DNA from 2 places in the Vibrio apostichopi genome. Region 1 is predicted to be linked to the other one. Evidence: predicted binding sites of a transcription regulator. Region 1 holds the regulator's gene; the other holds the start of a gene.
The links. Region 1 encodes MetJ, which represses methionine synthesis genes. Its sites were predicted from a motif close to TTAGACNTNTANANGTCTAA; they were not measured.

Region 1 (6,904 bases):
GGCAGTGCCACACGGGCAATCATTGGACGCATAAAGGGACGGCTTTATCTGAGTTGACGAGAGCGAACAGTCTAATGGATAAGGGCGTTAAATTCGAGGAGCAGTTTAGATGACAGAGCTTACTTGAGGCTTGAATGCTACTGGAGCCATAAAATAACGCTTAATAGAGGGTTTAAGGACTGTGTTGGTGAAAAATGTATCAAATCAGTTGATCCTACCTCACAGATTCATTACTATACTGCGCCTTAAAGGTATGGCTTTATCGCTTTTTAGTGATGCTGCGGTGTCTTTATTTTATTTTTTAACAACGTGTGGTGTCCGGCTTAGAATCGGATGGCGACACGGCCTAATTGAGGTTATCCCATGAAAGCTGGAATCCACCCAGAATACAAAGCAGTAACAGCAACTTGTTCTTGCGGCAACACATTCGAATTCAACTCTACTCTAGGTAAAGATGGTATTCACCTAGACGTATGTGACAAATGTCACCCATTCTACACTGGTAAGCAACGTATCGTAGATACAGGCGGCCGTGTAGATCGCTTTAACAAGCGTTTCGGTGCTCTTTCTAGCAAGAAGTAATTCTCGCTATTTAGACATGAAAAAGGACACTTCGGTGTCCTTTTTTGTTGCCTGACATTTGAGACAACCCTGACTTTTGCAATGCTCTCCGCTTATGTCGACGACAGACTGTCGATTTGAGTTTGGCTCCATCACTTTCCCCCTAATCACTCTTCCCTAGAAATCCGCTCGAAAGTTCAACAAGCGATAGTAATTTCAACTGCTCACTGGTCTTATTAGTAGTGAAATCTCGTTTTTTAATGAGACAGAGGCTTTAACCACCTAGGAACTTTGAAGTACATCTATTAACATGAACAAGATCCCCCAAATAATAATATCCTAGGAACCTACACCTATGTCTGAAGACAGCCGCCAAGACCAATCCTCTCAAGAATTATCGCCTCAAGAACGATTCCGTCAGCAAGCTCTTGATTATCATGAGTTCCCAATTCCAGGCAAAATTGCCGTAGCACTGACGAAGCCTGCAAACTCTGCAGAAGATCTAGCACTTGCATACAGCCCAGGCGTGGCTGAGCCTGTTCGCGAGATCGCACAGAACGTTGATAACGTCTATAAATACACAGGTAAGGGCAACATGGTTGCTGTTATCTCTAACGGTACTGCGATTCTTGGCCTAGGTAACCTTGGTCCTATTGCTTCTAAACCTGTAATGGAAGGTAAAGCGCTACTGTTTAAGCGTTTTGCTGGTTTAGATTCTATCGATATTGAAGTAAAACACCGCACAATCGATGAGTTCGTTGATACGGTTGCGAATATCGCAGATACATTCGGTGGTATTAACCTAGAAGACATCAAAGCACCAGATTGTTTTGAGATTGAACGTCGCCTGATTGAGCGTTGTGATGTACCTGTATTCCACGATGACCAACACGGTACTGCGATTGTAACGGCAGCGGGTATGCTGAACGCGATTGAGCTTCAAGGTAAGAAACTGGAAGAGTGTAAGATCGTTTGTTTAGGTGCTGGCGCAGCGGCTGTAGCATGTATGGAGCTACTGATTAAGTGTGGCGCTCAGCGTGAGAAGATCTACATGCTTGACCGTAAAGGTGTGATCCACACTCGTCGTGATGACCTAAACGAATACAAAGAGCTGTTCGCAAATAACACTGACAAGCGCACGCTTGAAGATGTTATCGAAGGCGCTGACCTGTTCTTGGGTGTATCGGGTCCTAATTTGCTACCAGCTGAAGCACTAACGTTGATGGCTGATAAGCCTGTTGTGTTTGCATGTTCAAACCCAGATCCAGAGATCAAGCCTGAGCTTGCTCATGAAGTTCGTTCTGACCTGATTATGGGTACTGGCCGCAGTGATTACCCTAACCAAGTAAACAACGTACTTTGTTTCCCATTCATTTTCCGTGGTGCGCTAGATGTGCGTGCGAGCGAAATCAATGACGAAATGAAATTGGCTGCTGTTAAAGCGATTCGTGAACTGGCGAAAGAAGAAGTTCCGGCTGAAGTACTGGCTGCTGCGGGTGAAACTGCATTGGAGTTCGGTAAAGGTTACATCATTCCTAAGCCAATGGACCCACGTCTACTTCCTCGCGTAGCAAAAGCTGTAGCGGAAGCGGCGGTTGAGTCTGGCGTTGCTCGTATTGAGATGCCTGCTAACTATATGGCTTAATAGCTTGTTATAGCTTGTTCGCGACTGCTCTATTGAGCGAAAAGAATAATAAAAAACCGACCCATTAGGAGTCGGTTTTTTTATGTCTATCATTCACTGCGCAGTCATAGAGGGCGTAGTGGTTGATGTTACAAATAGGGTTCAGTTATCGCGAATCAATATTGAAGGCAGTGACTGAGTTATTGTTATTCTTCGTCAAACGCTTCGAACTCGATACCCATCTCTGTCATCAGTTTTTTCACTTCAGTCGGAATATCGTCTGGACGGTCTTTACGAAGGTCTTCATCCGTTGGTAGTGGTTGGCCTGTGTACGCATGTAGAAAGGCTTCGCACAGTAGCTCACTGTTTGTTGCATGGCGTAGGTTATTAATCTGGCGGCGAGTGCGCTCGTCAGTAAGAACCTTTAACACTTTTAGAGGGATAGAAACTGTAATTTTCTTTACTTGTTCGCTTTTCTTTCCATGCTCAGCATATGGGCTTATGTATTCACCATTCCAGTCGGCCATTGCGTACCTTCATCACTTTAGTTGTTAGAATAAATTAATAGTGGTGATTTTAGCGGGATTTACTGCCATAAGCAAAGACATATGGACGTCTAGAAGTGTTGACGTCTCACGTTTATGAAAGTAAAGTGAATAACATATATCTAACACAGCCGCAAAATGCCGACAAGCAGCTGTGATTCTCAGACGCAAAACTTGTAAGGAAGCACCTATGAGCAGCCGGAAGCCAGCAACCATCGCAGTACGTACTGGTATCGAGTCAGACACGCAACACCATGCCGTTGTCCCACCTATTTATCTTTCGACTAACTATGGGTTTCCCGCTTTTGGTGAAGTGCCAAAGTATGATTATACCCGTTCTGGTAACCCAAACCGTGGTTTATTAGAAACGGCACTGTTCGAGCTTGAATCGGGCAAAGGCGCAGTTGTTACTAACTGCGGTACTTCGGCGCTTAACTTATGGGTTTCGGCTTTCTTAGGTGGCGATGATCTTATTATTGCACCGCACGACTGCTACGGCGGCACTTACCGTCTGTTTAACACACGCTCACTCAAAGGTGACTTCAAAGTTCTGTTTGTTGATCAATCGGATCAAGCAGCGCTGGATGCGGCGATCGCGCTTAAGCCAAAGTTGATCTTAATTGAAACACCATCGAACCCATTGGTTCGTGTGGTTGATATTGCAGAAACTTGCCGCAAAGCGAAAGAAGTGGGTGCACTGGTTGCTGTCGACAACACGTTTTTGACACCTGTGTTCCAAAAGCCTTTAGAGCTGGGTGCTGATTTTGTTATCCACTCAACCACTAAATACATCAACGGACACTCGGATGTTATTGGTGGCGTTGTGGTCACCAAAACTGAAGAGCACGCTGAAGAGTTAGCATGGTGGGGCAACTGTATTGGTGCGACCGGCACACCATTTGATAGCTACATGACGCTACGTGGTATTCGTACGCTAGGTGCGCGTATGCGTGTTCACGAAGAGAGCTCACGTGAAATTCTGACGGCTCTGCAACAACAAGACCTGGTGGGTACGATTTACCACCCAAGCCTGCCTGAACATCCGGGTCACGAGATCGCCAAGAAACAGCAGTTGGGCTTTGGTTCCATGCTGAGCTTTGAGTTTGCGGGCTCTTTTGAAGCGCTTAAATATTTTGTCGATAAGTTAGAGCTATTTTCTTTGGCTGAATCACTGGGTGGTGTTGAAAGCTTGATTTGTCACCCTGCGTCGATGACTCACCGTGCGATGGGTGAAGAAGCATTGGCTGAAGCGGGTGTTTCTCAACAACTACTGCGCCTTTCTGTCGGCCTTGAAGATGCAGAAGACCTAATCGACGATCTCAAGCAAGCCTTCGAAAGAACACAAGGCTTTATCGCTGAAGGGGAGGGTTAATAATGGCAACCTTTCGCCAGCTACATAAATTTGGTGGCAGCAGTTTAGCGAACCCTGAATGTTATCAACGCGTGGTCAACATTCTTAGAGAATACTCATCAGCCACTGACTTGGTCGTGGTATCGGCAGCGGGTAAAACAACCAACCGTTTGATTGAGTTTGTTGAAGCGCTCGACAAAGATGGCCGTATTGCTCATGAATGCCTACAAACCCTTCGTCAGTTCCAGCTTGAACTGATTGAAGCATTACTTGAAGGCGAAGCCGCTTCTCAACTAACGGCAACCATCCAACAAGAATTTACCGCTTTGGGTGAGCTCACTGCTCCCTTGAGCGAAGCACAAAAAGCGCAAGTGCTTGGTCATGGTGAGGTTTGGTCTTCACGTTTGTTGGCGACGTTGTTGTGCCAGCATGACTTACAAGCGGTTGCTCAAGATGCGCGTGCCTTTTTACGTGCAGAAGCGGGTGCTCAACCTGAAGTTGACCGCGCACGCTCTTACCCTCTGATTAAAGAAGCCTTAGCGCAGCATGCCCATTGTCGCGTGGTGATTACGGGCTTTATGGCTCAAAACTGCGAAGGCGAAACGGTACTGCTCGGTCGTAACGGTTCGGATTACTCAGCAACTGTGATTGGTGCTCTAGCTGAAGTTGAACGTGTGACTATTTGGAGTGACGTGGCGGGTGTATACAGCGCAGATCCTCGTTTGGTTTCGGATGCGTGCTTACTGCCTCTGCTTCGCCTTGATGAAGCGAGTGAATTAGCTCGTTTAGCGGCTCCAGTGCTACACAGCCGAACGCTACAGCCTGTGGCTCAAAGTGCTATGGACTTAAGCTTACGCTGTAGCTATCAGCCGGAGGCGGGCTCTACACAGATAGAGCGTGTACTGGCATCGGGTCGTGGTGCAAAAATCATTACCTCTTTGGATGAAGTTCTTATCGTGCAACTGACTTTTGGTCACGGTCATGATTTCGATCGTCTAGAGAGTGAAGTCCTTGAAGGGCTTAAGCGCGCTCAATTAGAGCCGCTTGCTTTCGAGCTTGAACCGGATCAGCACTGCTTGCGTCTTGCTTACACAGAAGAGATCGCTGGTGGCGCTCTGGAGTATCTACAAGACCACGCGATTGAAGCTGAGATTAAGCTCAAAGAAGGTTTCTCTTTGATTGCGGCGGTAGGTGCGGGTGTGACTAAGAACCCGAACCATTGCTACGGTTTTTACCAGCAACTGAAGAGCTCACCGGTTGAATTCATTTCAGAAGCGAACTCAGGCTTGAGCTTAGTGGCTGTGATTCGTAAGAGTGAAACATCAAGCCTTGTGAAAGGTATTCACTCTCAACTCTTCCAAGCGCAGAAGCGTGTTGCGATTGCTTTATGTGGCAAGGGCAATATTGGTTCAAGTTGGTTAAGCCTGTTTGCTGAGCAAAAAGCGGAACTTGAAAAGCGTCGTGGAATGAACTTTGAATTAGTTGCGGTAGTTGATAGCCAAACCTATTGGTTCGACGACCAAGGTATTGATGCGACTTCAGTTGGTAAACGCTTTGATGACGAAGCGATTGCCAACAACGGCAACGACTGGCTAGAACGTTTGGGTTCAATTCAAGGCTACGATGAAGCGGTTGTTTTAGATGTGACGGCAAGCCCTGTGCTTGCTGCAAAATACCTGCAAGTCGCACAACAAGGTATTCACCTGATCTCGGCTAACAAGGTGGCAGGTTCTGCATCAAGCGAGTATTACCATCAAGTGCAAGATGCTTTCGCTAAGATCAGCCGTCATTGGTTGTACAACGCGACAGTAGGTGCTGGCTTACCGATTAACCACACGGTTCGTGACCTGCGTGAAAGCGGCGATGACATCATCGCGCTATCGGGTATCTTCTCGGGCACGCTATCTTGGTTGTTCCAACAGTTCGATGGCACGGTGCCATTCAGTGAGTTGGTTGACTTAGCGTGGCAGCAAGGCCTCACTGAGCCCGATCCTCGCGCTGACCTCGATGGCTCAGACGTGATGCGTAAGCTGGTGATTCTGGCGCGTGAATCGGGTTTAGATATTGAACCTGAAAACGTGAAAGTAGAATCATTGGTACCTGCAGAGTTACAAGACCTGTCGGTGGATGACTTCTTTGATAAGGCCTCTGTGCTGAGCGAAGAGTTGGCTGAGCGTTTAGAAAAAGCGCATTCTCAGCAGAAGGTTCTACGTTACGTAGCGCGTTTAGAGAAGAATGGTAAGGCAACGGTAGGCGTTGAAGCGCTATCTAAAGAACATGCATTGGCGAACTTACTGCCTTGCGACAACATCTTTGCGATTGAGAGTAAATGGTATAAAGATAATCCATTGGTTATTCGTGGCCCAGGTGCTGGTCGTGAAGTGACAGCAGGTGCGATTCAGTCGGACCTAAACAGAATGTCTAGCCTGTTTTAATACTTAGAGCGGTTGGCTTAATAGTCAGATCAATTGCTTTAATACTCAGATAAATTGTTTTAGCGCGTAAATAGCATACTATTCACTAAGATAAATAAGGCTGAAAGCACGATGTGTTTTTCAGCCTTTTTTCTACCTTATTTCTGCTTTGCGACCCATCTAACGACTTGAGTTTTCCTCACGATCTACTTGAGAAAAATTCATAATCGATCTGTTGACATTAAATCGTATTCAATACATCCTACAGACATATAGACGTCTAAACGGCGTTCGAAGGATTTAAGATTTTTAGTGGTTGCTTTTGCCACAGGGAGAGTAAGATGGGATACACACACGCAGGCCATATCGACGCTTTGAATCAGAATATCGCTGAGCTTTCTGACAACAT
Region 2 (6,904 bases), 640 kb from region 1:
AGGTTCAGAGTAGTTCTGTTCAATCTTAACGGCTGTATGCGCTTTAGATGTGGTTGCCCCACCAATCAGAAGAGGCAGTTTAAAGCCTTGTCTCTCCATCTCTTTAGCCACATGAACCATCTCATCCAATGAAGGAGTGATCAAACCCGAAAGACCAATGATATCGACGTTCTCTTCTTTAGCGACCTTAAGGATTTTTTCACATGAAACCATCACGCCTAAATCGATAATTTCGTAGTTATTACACTGCAAGACAACGCCCACAATGTTTTTACCAATATCATGAACATCGCCTTTTACGGTCGCAAGTAAGATTTTTCCGTTAGTCGCACCAACGTCTTTGGTTGCATTAATAAATGGTTCTAGATGGGCTACCGCTTGCTTCATAACACGTGCAGATTTAACTACTTGAGGAAGGAACATCTTACCTTCACCAAAGAGGTCACCAACCACGTTCATGCCATCCATTAATGGGCCTTCAATCACCTCAATAGGGCGAGAAGCATTAACACGAGCTTCTTCTGTATCTTCAACAATAAAGTCGGTAATACCTTTCACTAAAGAGTGTTCTAAGCGCTTTTCTACTGGCCAAGTACGCCACTCTAAAGCAGATTTATCTTCAACTTTCCCCACTGCACGCTCTAGATACTCAGTCGCAATATCTAGCAAGCGCTCAGTAGAATCATCTCGACGGTTTAGAACCACATCTTCAACGGCTTCACGCAAATCCTCAGGCACATTATCGTAAATCTCTAATTGCCCAGCATTTACGATACCCATATCCATCCCGTTTTTAAAACAGTGATATAGGAATACTGCGTGGATAGCCTCACGAACGTAGTTATTACCTCGGAATGAGAATGAAACATTCGATACACCACCAGAGATCATTGCATGAGGTAAGTCTCGTTTGATGTCCCCTACCGCTTCAATGAAATCGACCGCATAGTTGTTATGCTCATCAATACCCGTTGCCACCGCAAAAATGTTTGGGTCAAAAATAATATCTTCTGGTGGGAAGCCCACTTCATCAACCAGAATATTGTAGGCATTAGTACAAATCTCAACCTTACGCTTTCGAGTATCAGCTTGGCCAACTTCATCGAACGCCATCACGATAACGGCTGCACCATATCGGCGAACCAGTTTAGCTTGTTCGACAAACTTCTCTTTCCCTTCCTTCAATGAGATAGAGTTAACTATGCCTTTACCCTGAATACATTTCAGACCCGCTTCAATAACTTCCCATTTTGAAGAGTCGACCATGACTGGCACTTTCGAGATTTCAGGCTCAGATGCGCATAGATTAAGGAATTTAACCATACACGCCTCAGCGTCTAGCATCCCTTCATCCATGTTGATATCGATGATTTGAGCGCCATTCTCAACTTGCTCTCGAGCCACACTCAAAGCTTCATCATAGAGTTCTTCTTTGATAAGGCGTTTAAAGCGAGCAGAGCCGGTAACGTTAGTTCGCTCACCCACGTTAACAAACAGAGATTCCTTGGAAATCGTCAATGGCTCTAAGCCAGAGAGGCGACAAGAGACGGGTAAATCTGGTAGCTGGCGCGGTGTTACGCCTTCAACAGCTTCTGCCATTTGGCGTATATGTTCTGGCGTCGTACCACAACAACCACCAATTAGGTTCAAGAAACCACTTTCAGCCCATTCCTTAACGTGTTCAGCCATATCTTCTGGAGAAAGGTCATACTCACCAAATGCGTTAGGTAAACCCGCGTTAGGGTGAGCGGAAACATTACATTCGGAGATACGAGACATCTCACCAACGTATTCGCGCAGTTCATCGGGGCCTAATGCACAGTTCAAACCAAATGAGATTGGTTTTACATGACGAAGGGCGTTGTAGAATGCTTCCGTCGTTTGTCCGGAAAGCGTTCGACCAGATGCATCGGTGATAGTACCGGAGATCATAACGGGTAAAGTGATACCCATTTCTTCAAAGACCGATTCAACGGCAAAAGAGCACGCCTTCGCGTTGAGTGTATCGAAGATAGTCTCGATAAGAATAAGGTCTGACCCGCCTTTGATAAGAGCACGAGTCGATTCAGAATAAGCCACAACAAGTTCGTCAAAACTCACATTACGATAGCCCGGATCATTAACATCTGGGGAGAGAGAACAAGTTCGGTTAGTTGGACCTAAAACACCCGCCACAAAACGAGGTTTATCAGGAGTCTTCGCTGTCCATTCATCTGCCGCTTCACGAGCCAGTTTAGCAGCAGCATAGTTAATTTCTTCGCTAAGACTTTCCATATCGTAGTCGGCCATAGCAATGGTTGTTGCATTAAAGGTATTGGTTTCGAGGATATCTGCACCCGCTTCCAAATACTCCGTGTGGATACCTTTGATAAGCTTAGGCTGTGTAAGTACCAAAAGGTCATTGTTACCTTTTAAGTCACTATGCCAATCAGCAAAGCGCTCACCACGATAGTCCTGCTCTTCCAATTTATAATCCTGAATCATGGTACCCATGCCACCATCAATCAGTAAAATTCGTTGCTTTAACAGAGCCTCAATCTTTTGCCTTACATTACTTCCCACGGTACAGCCTCATTCCTTTAATTATCCCTCCATCCTATCACACATTAAAAAGGAGTCTAGACGTCTAAAAAAGGAAATTGATTACTAAGCTATGACAAAAAGTGTTTGCTATTTAAGCATGAGACAACGAAAATTAATTTTCATACTTTGTTACATATTGGAATCCCAATGTCGGTCTATTACACCTTATGCTTCTTGTCCGCTGCAGCCATGCTTATTGCTTTCGTGAATACCAAAATTGGTAAAATGCAGACAACCATCGCCATAACAGCTGGCTCAATGATGCTATCTCTATTGATTATCATTGCAGGACAAAACAATTGGTTCCAATTGGCAGACATCGCCTCAGAGACAGTAGCCAGTATCAACTTTGAAGATTTCCTCTTGAAAGGAATACTAGGTTTCTTACTCTTTGCTGGCGGCTTGGGGATCAAGTTACCAAACTTAAAAGATCAGAAGTGGGAAATAACTGTACTCGCATTAGGTGCAACACTGTTTTCAACCTTCTTTATTGGATTTGTGCTCTATGGATTTTGTCAGTTCATCGGCATTCAATTTGATCTAATTTATTGCTTACTGTTTGGCTCTTTAATCTCTCCAACCGATCCAATTGCTGTGTTAGCAATAGTGAAAAAGCTCGATGCTCCCAGACGAATCTCTACTCAAATCGAAGGTGAGTCGTTATTCAATGATGGTTTTGGCTTAGTTATCTTCGTAACGCTATTTACCATTGCATTTGGTACCGAGGCACCAACCGTTGGTAGTGTGACAATGCTATTTGTCCAAGAGGCTATTGGCGGTATCGTCTACGGATTTGCTTTGGGTTTGATATTCCACTATCTAATCAGCAACACCGATGACCACTCTATGGAGTTACTGCTAACCATCGGTATTCCAACCGCTGGTTATGCTTTTGCAGAGGTTCTACATGTATCAGGACCGTTAGCAATGGTGGTATCTGGAATCATGATTGGTAACTGGACACGCTTTATTGGATTCTCAAAAGAGAGTGAGGATCACCTAGACCATTTCTGGGAACTGATAGACGAATTCTTAAATGGCGTACTGTTCTTATTGATTGGTATGTCTATGCTGCTATTCAAATTCCACCAAGAAGACTGGATTTTGATGGCGTTCGCTGTACCTCTAGTACTGAGTGCTCGCTACTTGAGTGTGTTCTTATCCTACATTGGGTTTAAACGCTTTAGAACTTACAACCCTTGGTCAATCAAGATCCTTACTTGGGGCGGTTTGCGTGGTGGCTTAGCTCTAGCGATGGCTCTTTCAATCCCTTCAGGCATTTGGGTTATTGAAGACAAATCAATCGATGTTAAAGAGATTATCCTTGTCATGACATACGCTGTTGTTGTGTTCTCAATCTTAGTTCAAGGCTCAACAATCACTCCTATGATAGAGAAAGCGAAGCAAGCCGAGAAAGAATTGGATTAACACTTAGATAGATAAACGAAGGTCGCTTAGCTTAGCGGCCTTTTTTGTACCTGCCTCCATCGACAGCAACCTATCTCTAGCCTACAAGTTGCTCCCCTTATCTCTGACCACCACTTTAATAATGATCGTTATCTTCAATCATGACCCTTTGTCGTATCTGAAATACTCAAACTAGCAACCACTAGTTTGAGTACGTTCGAGAGAAAAGGAATTCTAATTCGAGTCAAAGCTTTTCTCACTACTGTCCTAGAACCGAAACTTTTCTATGAAACAGCTGATGTAGTAGAAAAAGAAGGGTCAAAATAACAGTGCTTCTGCAAACCTATTTAGTAAAAGGGAGCTTAGAAATATTTCGTACTAATATCGCAAGACCGAACCTAAGCAATTGACGAGTATGAGTGATGTAAGACTGACAGAAAACGAAAAGGCTCTAGTCTTTCTACCGGGACCCGCAATCTAGAGACTTAAATATGGCAGCGGTGGACTGAGCCAACACTTCGGAGATTCGACTGAGCTGATGAGTCAGGGTGACGCCTAGTGCTCCCAACATTGCTTCGCAGAAACAACAGACGTAAAAAAGCCCCAGCATTTCTGCTGAGGCTTTGTATATGGTAAGAGTAGAGGTTTAGACTACAACACGCTCTGCTCTCGTAAGTCGAGGAATCCGGTGTTCTGCTAATAATGTAATTAGATTCAGAAAGCAAAAAGGCTCTAGCATTTCTGCTAGAGCCTTAAATATGGCAGGGGTGGAGAGATTCGAACTCCCAACACGCGGATTTGGAATCCGCTGCTCTGCCAATTGGAGCTACACCCCTAAAACTTTTTACTACTTTAGATTCGAAAAAACCTCGCACTAGGCGAGGTTATCGAATAAGTGGCGGAGTGGACGGGACTCGAACCCGCGACCCCCGGCGTGACAGGCCGGTATTCTAACCAACTGAACTACCACTCCGCAGTGGTCAACTCACTAAGTGAGCGTCCATATCTCCAGGTCGGTCAACCTAAAGATTTAATTTAAAGCCTGGCGATGTCCTACTCTCACATGGGGAAACCCCACACTACCATCGGCGCTATTGTGTTTCACTTCTGAGTTCGGCATGGAATCAGGTGGGTCCACAATGCTATGGTCGCCAAGCAAATTTTAAAATTCGGAAAGCTTATCTAAAAGTATTTCTCTTCAAACGCATTCAAGGTCTGGTACATCTGAGTCCACAAAACCCCTTGGGTGTTGTATGGTTAAGCCTCACGGGCAATTAGTACAGGTTAGCTCAATGCCTCGCAGCACTTACACACCCTGCCTATCAACGTCGTAGTCTACGACAACCCTTTAGGACACTTATAGTGCCAGGGAAAACTCATCTCAAGGCTCGCTTCCCGCTTAGATGCTTTCAGCGGTTATCGATTCCGAACTTAGCTACCGGGCAATGCCATTGGCATGACAACCCGAACACCAGAGGTTCGTCCACTCCGGTCCTCTCGTACTAGGAGCAGCCCCTTTCAATTTTCCAACGCCCACGGCAGATAGGGACCGAACTGTCTCACGACGTTCTAAACCCAGCTCGCGTACCACTTTAAATGGCGAACAGCCATACCCTTGGGACCGACTTCAGCCCCAGGATGTGATGAGCCGACATCGAGGTGCCAAACACCGCCGTCGATATGAACTCTTGGGCGGTATCAGCCTGTTATCCCCGGAGTACCTTTTATCCGTTGAGCGATGGCCCTTCCATTCAGAACCACCGGATCACTATGACCTGCTTTCGCACCTGCTCGAATTGTCATTCTCGCAGTCAAGCGGGCTTATGCCATTGCACTAACCACACGATGTCCAACCGTGTTTAGCCCACCTTCGTGCTCCTCCGTTACTCTTTGGGAGGAGACCGCCCCAGTCAAACTACCCACCAGGCACTGTCCGTAATCCCGATTCAGGGACCAACGTTAGAACATCAAAACTACAAGGGTGGTATTTCAAGGACGACTCCACCACATCTAGCGACGCGGTTTCATAGTCTCCCACCTATCCTACACATGTAGGTTCAATGTTCAGTGCCAAGCTGTAGTAAAGGTTCACGGGGTCTTTCCGTCTAGCCGCGGGTACACTGCATCTTCACAGCGATTTCAATTTCACTGAGTCTCGGGTGGAGACAGCGTGGCCATCATTACGCCATTCGTGCAGGTCGGAACTTACCCGACAAGGAATTTCGCTACCTTAGGACCGTTATAGTTACGGCCGCCGTTTACCGGGGCTTCGATCAAGAGCTTCGACCGAAGTCTAACCCCATCAATTAACCTTCCGGCACCGGGCAGGCGTCACACCGTATACGTCATCTTACGATTTTGCACAGTGCTGTGTTTTTAATAAACAGTTGCAGCCACCTGGTATCTGCGACTCTCGTCTGCTCCATCCGCAAGGGACTTCACTGATAAGAGCGTACCTTCTCCCGAAGTTACGGTACCATTTTGCCTAGTTCCTTCACCCGAGTTCTCTCAAGCGCCTTGGTATTCTCTACCCGACCACCTGTGTCGGTTTGGGGTACGATTCCTTACAATCTGAAGCTTAGAGGCTTTTCCTGGAAGCATGGCATCAATGACTTCACTACCGTAGTAGCTCGACATCGTATCTCAGCGTTAAGAAAGTCCGGATTTACCTAAACTTTCCGCCTACATACTTGAACCTGGACAACCGTCGCCAGGCCCACCTAGCCTTCTCCGTCCCCCCATCGCAATTGTAAGAAGTACGGGAATATTAACCCGTTTCCCATCGACTACGCCTTTCGGCCTCGCCTTAGGAGTCGACTTACCCTGCCCCGATTAACGTTGGACAGGAACCCTTGGTCTTCCGGCGAGGGAGTTTTTCACTCCCTTTATCGTTACTCATGTCAGCATTCGCACT

Region 2: the regulator MetJ is predicted to act here: its motif matches at 2,611-2,630, upstream of metH (methionine synthase).

The regions. Positions count from the first base shown of each region.
Region 1 is NZ_AP028067.1:3,497,338-3,504,241, reverse strand. It holds gene priA (primosomal protein N') at 1-32, opposite strand, end outside; gene rpmE (50S ribosomal protein L31) at 364-582, shown strand; gene QUF19_RS15740 (malic enzyme-like NAD(P)-binding protein) at 917-2,206, shown strand; gene metJ (met regulon transcriptional regulator MetJ) at 2,392-2,712, opposite strand; gene QUF19_RS15730 (O-succinylhomoserine (thiol)-lyase) at 2,921-4,102, shown strand; gene QUF19_RS15725 (bifunctional aspartate kinase/homoserine dehydrogenase II) at 4,105-6,516, shown strand; gene metF (methylenetetrahydrofolate reductase) at 6,837-6,904, shown strand, end outside.
Region 2 is NZ_AP028067.1:332,005-338,908, reverse strand. It holds gene metH (methionine synthase) at 1-2,562, opposite strand, end outside; gene QUF19_RS01630 (cation:proton antiporter) at 2,731-4,011, shown strand; tRNA gene QUF19_RS01625 (tRNA-Trp) at 4,750-4,826, opposite strand; tRNA gene QUF19_RS01620 (tRNA-Asp) at 4,887-4,963, opposite strand; rRNA gene rrf (5S ribosomal RNA) at 5,031-5,146, opposite strand; rRNA gene QUF19_RS01610 (23S ribosomal RNA) at 5,244-6,904, opposite strand, start outside.